Regions from separate parts of the Streptomyces sp. NBC_01077 genome, predicted to be linked through region 3. Evidence: predicted binding sites of a transcription regulator. Region 3 holds the regulator's gene; each other region holds the start of a gene.

Region 1 (2,261 bases), 2.2 Mb from region 3:
GATGGCAAAAGGTGTGCACGGTTCGTCTCGGGCGCTCGGGGCGGTGCTCGTCGTCGCCGCCCTCGTCTCCGCCGCCACCGCCTGCTCCGACGGCACCGAGCCGGACCGCGGCGCGCCCGCCCCCGCCGCCGGGCAGCAGGCCCGGGGGCAGGGCGCGGCCGGCGCGCTCAACGCGTACGTCGACAAGGTCCGCAAGCAGCGCGCCGCCCGTGTGCTCGCCGCCAAGAAGTGGGGCCTCGCCAAGCCCCCGCTCGAAGCCCCGGCCCCGCCCGCCGTCAAGCCGAAGATCACCACCCGCAAGGGCTTCGAGACGGACGGTGAAGGCCTTCCGCCCGTCTTCACCACCGTGCCGACCAAGCAGAAGATCGTCTTCCTGACGATCGACGACGGCGCGGAGAAGGACCCCGAGCTGCTGCGGATGATGAAGGAGCTGCGGATCCCCTTCAGCGCCTTCCTCAGCGACTACGTCGTCAAGGACGACTACGGCTACTTCTCCCGGATGCAGAAGTCGCAGGAGGCGGGGATCTCCCTCCACAACCACACCCTCAACCACCGCTACCTGCCCGGACTCTCGTACAGCCGGCAGAAGCGCGAGATCTGCGGCATGCAGGACGTCATCGAGAAACGGTTCGGCAAGCGGCCTCCGCTCTTCCGCCCGCCGTACGGCAACTACAACGAGGACACTCTGCGCGCCGCCAAGACCTGCGGCGTCAAGGCGGTCCCGCTGTGGGCGTCCGAGGCCTTCCCCGACCACATGGAGTGGCGCGAGTGGGACCGGGACCTGCACCCCGGCGACATCGTCCTCACCCACTTCCGGGGCAAGGAGGACTGGAAGGGCACCATGCCCGACATGATCCGCCGGGTGATGAACGTGATCACGGCCAAGGGGTACGCGGTCGCGAAGCTCGAGGACTACGTATGAGCCCGCGCCGGGTGCGGCCCCTCGTGGCGGCCGTCCTCCTGCTCGGTCTGACCGGCTGCGCCTCCGCGGTGGACCCGATCGAGCGCCTCGGCCGGAAGACGGTGGAACAGGTCAGGGAACGGGACGCCGCGGACCGCGCACACGTCCGGGCCGAGCGGCCCCGGGGCTGAGGCGGAAGGGGTTCGTCGCGCCCTCGCCGTATCGAGACCGAATCGCCACACGGCACGGAATTGGCACTCCGCTTGACCGAGTGCTAACCGCGGTCATAGTCTCGGCTCTGGCACTCCCCACTGGAGAGTGCCAACACAGCGACGGGCAGGTCCGGCACCCGCGACGACGGATCCACCTGGTCGCCACCTCAGACAGTTAACCCCGAGATCTCCGAAGGGGGAGGTCGGATCGTGACGACCACCAGCTCCAAGGTTGCCATCAAGCCGCTCGAGGACCGCATTGTGGTCCAGCCGCTCGACGCCGAGCAGACCACCGCCTCTGGCCTGGTCATTCCGGACACCGCCAAGGAGAAGCCCCAGGAGGGCGTCGTCCTGGCCGTGGGCCCGGGTCGCTTCGAGAACGGCGAGCGTCTGCCGCTCGACGTCAAGGCCGGCGACATCGTGCTGTACAGCAAGTACGGCGGCACCGAGGTGAAGTACAACGGCGAGGAGTACCTCGTCCTCTCGGCTCGCGACGTGCTCGCGATCGTCGAGAAGTAATTCACCGACGTACTGAAGTACCGAAGTACCGAGCACCAAGCAGATGCTCAGAGCTGCGCCCCGAGGCCCCTTCCAGGCGCCCCGGGGCGCGGTTCGTTCCACCCCGATTCCGAGAGGGCTGAACCGCTCCCATGGCGAAGATCCTGAAGTTCGACGAGGACGCCCGTCGCGCCCTTGAGCGCGGCGTCAACAAGCTTGCCGACACGGTGAAGGTGACGATCGGCCCCAAGGGCCGCAACGTCGTCATCGACAAGAAGTTCGGCGCCCCCACCATCACCAACGACGGTGTCACGATCGCCCGCGAGGTCGAGATCGAGGACCCGTTCGAGAACCTCGGCGCCCAGCTGGTGAAGGAGGTGGCGACCAAGACCAACGACGTCGCGGGTGACGGCACCACCACCGCCACCGTGCTCGCCCAGGCCCTGGTCCGCGAGGGTCTGCGCAACGTCGCCGCCGGCGCCTCCCCGGCCGCCCTGAAGAAGGGCATCGACGCCGCGGTCAAGGCCGTGTCCGAGGAGCTCCTCGCGACCGCCCGCCCGATCGAGGACAAGTCCGACATCGCCGCCGTGGCCGCGCTCTCCGCGCAGGACCAGCAGGTCGGCGAGCTCATCGCCGAGGCGATGGACAAG
Region 2 (2,261 bases), 1.8 Mb from region 3:
GCCGGTGAGGATGGCGATGTCGTTCAGCATGGCCTTACGACGGTCGCCGAAGCCCGGGGCCTTGACCGCGACGGACTTGAAGGTGCCGCGGATCTTGTTGACGACCAGGGTCGACAGGGCCTCGCCCTCGACGTCCTCGGCGATGATCAGCAGCGGCTTGCCCGACTGCATGACCTTCTCCAGGAGCGGGAGCAGGTCCTTCACCGAGGAGATCTTGGAGTTGACGATGAGGAGGTACGGGTCGTCGAGCGACGACTCCATGCGCTCCATGTCGGTGGCGAAGTACGCCGAGATGTAGCCCTTGTCGAAGCGCATACCCTCGGTGAGCTCCAGCTCCAGACCGAAGGTCTGGGACTCCTCGACGGTGATGACGCCTTCCTTGCCGACCTTGTCCATCGCCTCGGCGATGAGCTCGCCGATCTGGGTGTCGGCGGCGGAGATGGAGGCCGTCGAAGCGATCTGCTCCTTGGTCTCGACATCCTTCGCCTGCTCGAGCAGGGCGCCCGAGACGGCCTCGACGGCCTTCTCGATACCGCGCTTGAGGGCCATCGGGTTGGCACCGGCGGCCACGTTGCGCAGGCCCTCGCGGACGAGCGCCTGGGCGAGAACGGTGGCGGTGGTCGTACCGTCGCCGGCGACGTCGTCCGTCTTCTTGGCGACTTCCTTGACCAGCTCGGCGCCGATCTTCTCGTACGGGTCCTCGAGCTCGATCTCCTTGGCGATGGAGACACCATCGTTGGTGATCGTGGGGGCGCCCCACTTCTTCTCGAGGACGACGTTGCGACCCTTGGGGCCGAGGGTGACCTTGACGGCGTCAGCGAGCTGGTTCATGCCGCGCTCGAGACCGCGCCGGGCCTCCTCGTCGAACGCGATGATCTTGGCCATGTGAAGTGGTCCTCCCGGACATGGGGTGGATAACGCTCCAGGACCGCGCCGACGCCCGCGACGGACGGCCTCCGCAGCTCCGCGTGGTTCCTTGCCCCACCCGGCCGGCGGCCTCGTCTGCCCGATCCTCGTAGCACTCTCACCTTCCGAGTGCTAACGCCAATGATTAGCACTCGCCCTAGGAGAGTGCAAGCGACTCTCAGGTTTCGGGCCCTCTCCCGGCGCCCCTCCCGGGGGGTCCGGGGCGGGTCCGGGAACGCACGAGGGGCCCGCATCCCCTCAGGGATGCGGGCCCCTCGACGGCGCTGCGTCGGTGGCCGATCGCGCCGCGCTCAGACGGCGAGCTTGACCATGTCCGCCTGCGGACCCTTCTGGCCCTGCGAGATCTCGAACTCGACTCGCTGTCCCTCTTCGAGGCTGCGGTAGCCATCCATCTGGATCGCGCTGTAGTGGACGAAAACATCCGCACCACCGTCGACCGCGATGAAGCCGTAGCCCTTCTCCGCGTTGAACCACTTGACGGTGCCCTGAGCCATGCCTAACTCCCCTATTACTGGCCCTTGCGCGGGACCCGCACTTCGCGGACCCGGGTCAGACCCTCGCCGGAACGCGTCGACCGCGGCTGAATGTATCTGCCCAACTGCCCTCTGCAACAGGTCAATCGAGCGAGAATTCTGGGCGCCGTGGAAAGGCGAATTGGGGAGAATCCCTTGAATTACGGGGCAAGTCGGGCCCGGCAAAGCGTGCAGAAGGTACACAACGCACACGCACTTTGGCTGCTTCTTGTCGTGCGGGGACGCATTCTCATATGCGTCCGGCATGAGCAGCGGAGGGGACTTCCCCAACTCTACCGCGCTCAACCATACAGAATTGCCCCTTCCGCTTTATGGCGCGGAAGGGGCAATTCAAGAAAGACAGGACAAGCGGCGAGCCGAGCGGGGCTCGCCGGAGCGGCTCGGCAGAGCGGCTCGGCGGAGCAGGTCCGCAGTACGGCTCAGCAGCCGCCGGCGACGGCCGGGATGATCGAGACGCCGGCGCCGGCCGGGGTGGCCGTCTCCAGGCCCTGCTCGAAGCGCACGTCGTCGTCGTTCACGTAGACGTTGACGAAGCGGCGCAGCTTGCCCTGGTCGTCCAGGACGCGGGCGGAGATGCCGGTGTGGTTCTTCTCCAGGTCCGCGATGACCTCGGCGAGGGTCGTGCCCTCGGCCTGGACCTCGGACTGCCCGCCCGTGTAGGTGCGGAGGATGGTGGGGATGCGGACGTTCACGGCCATGTCTTCGAAACCTTTCAGTGGGCCAGGAAAGCGGGCCTCAGTGGGCCGGGGATGCGGACCGGCTCAGAGGGCCAGGCCGGCGTCGCGGAACGCGTCCAGGCTC
Region 3 (2,261 bases):
CGTCCGAGCCCACCGCGCCGAAGACCTCGGCGCCGGCGAAGGCCGCCGTGCCGAAAACGTGGTCGAAATGGGGGTGGCTCAGTGCGATGTGCGTCACTCTGCGGTCGCCCGTGAGGCCCGCGATCTGCGTCCGCAGCTCGGCGCCCTCCGCGAGCGAGGAGCCCGTGTCGTACAGCAGCACCGCCCGTTCACCCAGTACCAGTCCGACCGTGGCGTCCCACCGGGGCAGCCGTCGCCGGCCCACCCCGTCCGCGAGCCGCTCCCATCCGTACGCTTCCCAATCCACGTCCATGCGGCGACGCTAACCGGTGGAGGCGTCGCCACCTTGCCAGGAGCGACGCCCGCCGCCGTACACTGGCCGGGGGATCGCTGGCACTCGGACGGGGTGAGTGCCAAAAGCGGAGCAACCGGAACGACGACGACAGCTGGAGGTGCGCACGATGCTCAGCGAACGCAGACTCGAGGTCCTGCGCGCCATCGTCCAGGACTACGTCGGGACGGAGGAGCCCGTCGGCTCCAAGGCGCTCACCGAGCGCCACAAGCTCGGCGTCTCGCCCGCCACCGTGCGCAACGACATGGCCGTGCTGGAGGAGGAGGGCTTCATCGCCCAGCCCCACACCAGCGCCGGCCGCATCCCGACCGACAAGGGCTACCGCCTCTTCGTCGACCGGCTCGCCGGCGTCAAGCCGTTGTCGACGCCCGAGCGCCGGGCCATCCACAACTTCCTCGACGGCGCGGTGGACCTGGACGACGTCGTCGGCCGTACGGTCCGGCTGCTCGCCCAGCTGACCCGCCAGGTCGCCGTCGTCCAGTACCCCTCGCTGACCCGATCGACCGTCCGGCACGTGGAGCTGCTCTCGCTGGCCCCCGCCCGCCTGATGCTGGTGCTCATCACGGACACCGGCCGCGTCGAGCAGCGACTCATCGACTGCCCCGCGCCCTTCGGTGAGACCTCGCTCGCCGATCTGCGGGCCCGGCTCAACAGCCGGGTCGTCGGCCGCCGGTTCGCCGACGTGCCGCAGCTGGTGCAGGACCTCCCCGAGTCCTTCGAGGAGGTCGAGGACCGCGCCACGGTCTCGACCGTGCTCGCGACCCTCCTCGAAAGCCTCGTCGAGGAGCACGAGGAGCGGCTGATGATCGGCGGTACCGCCAATCTCACCCGCTTCGGACACGACTTTCCCCTGATGATCAGGCCCGTCCTTGAAGCTCTGGAGGAACAGGTCGTGCTCCTCAAGCTGCTCGGCGAGGCCAAGGAATCGGGCATGACCGTACGCATCGGGCACGAGAACGCCCACGAGGGGCTGAGCTCCACGTCCGTCGTCTCGGTCGGCTACGGTTCGGGCGGCGAAGCAGTCGCCAAACTCGGCGTGGTCGGACCGACCCGCATGGACTACCCCGGAACGATGGGAGCGGTACGCGCAGTGGCACGTTACGTCGGACAGATCCTGGCGGAGTCGTAAGTGGCCACGGACTACTACGCCGTACTCGGCGTGCGCCGCGACGCGTCCCAGGACGAGATCAAGAAGGCCTTCCGGAGGCTCGCGCGCGAGCTGCACCCGGATGTGAATCCCGATCCGAAGACGCAGGAACGCTTCAAGGAGATCAACGCCGCCTACGAGGTCCTCTCGGACCCGCAGAAGAAGCAGGTCTACGACCTGGGTGGCGACCCGCTCTCGGCCTCCGGCGGAGGCGGCGCGGGCGGCTTCGGGGCCGGTGGCTTCGGCAACTTCTCCGACATCATGGACGCCTTCTTCGGCACGGCATCGCAGCGCGGCCCGCGCTCGCGGACCCGCCGCGGCCAGGACGCCATGATCCGTCTGGAGATCGACCTCAACGAGGCGGCCTTCGGCACCACCAAGGACATCCAGGTCGACACGGCGGTCGTCTGTACGACCTGCTCGGGCGAGGGTGCCGCACCCGGCACCTCCGCGCAGACCTGTGACATGTGCCGCGGCCGTGGCGAGGTCTCACAGGTCACCCGGTCCTTCCTGGGCCAGGTCATGACCTCCCGCCCCTGCCCGCAGTGCCAGGGCTTCGGCACCGTCGTCCCGACCCCGTGCCCCGAGTGCGCGGGCGACGGCCGGGTCCGCTCCCGCCGCACCCTCACCGTCAAGATCCCGGCCGGTGTCGACAACGGCACCCGGATCCAGCTCGCGGGCGAGGGCGAGGTCGGCCCCGGCGGCGGCCCCGCCGGCGACCTGTACGTCGAGATCCACGAGACCCCGCACGAGACCTTCCAGCGGCGCGGCGACGACCTGCAC

The links. Region 3 encodes HrcA, which represses chaperone genes, less so after heat shock. Its sites were predicted from a motif close to TTNGCACTCNGNNNNNCNGAGTGCNAA; they were not measured.
Region 1: the regulator HrcA is predicted to act here: its motif matches at 1,153-1,179, upstream of groES (co-chaperone GroES).
Region 2: the regulator HrcA is predicted to act here: its motif matches at 1,052-1,078, upstream of groL (chaperonin GroEL).

What each region holds. Positions count from the first base shown of each region.
Region 1 is NZ_CP108669.1:5,827,058-5,829,318, forward strand. It holds gene OG462_RS26540 (polysaccharide deacetylase family protein) at 2-922, shown strand; gene OG462_RS26545 (hypothetical protein) at 919-1,092, shown strand; gene groES (co-chaperone GroES) at 1,324-1,632, shown strand; gene groL (chaperonin GroEL) at 1,764-2,261, shown strand, end outside.
Region 2 is NZ_CP108669.1:5,401,955-5,404,215, reverse strand. It holds gene groL (chaperonin GroEL) at 1-885, opposite strand, end outside; gene OG462_RS24475 (cold-shock protein) at 1,218-1,421, opposite strand; gene OG462_RS24470 (MoaD/ThiS family protein) at 1,880-2,158, opposite strand; gene thrC (threonine synthase) at 2,222-2,261, opposite strand, start outside.
Region 3 is NZ_CP108669.1:3,578,203-3,580,463, reverse strand. It holds gene OG462_RS16035 (MBL fold metallo-hydrolase) at 1-292, opposite strand, end outside; gene hrcA (heat-inducible transcriptional repressor HrcA) at 441-1,460, shown strand; gene dnaJ (molecular chaperone DnaJ) at 1,461-2,261, shown strand, end outside.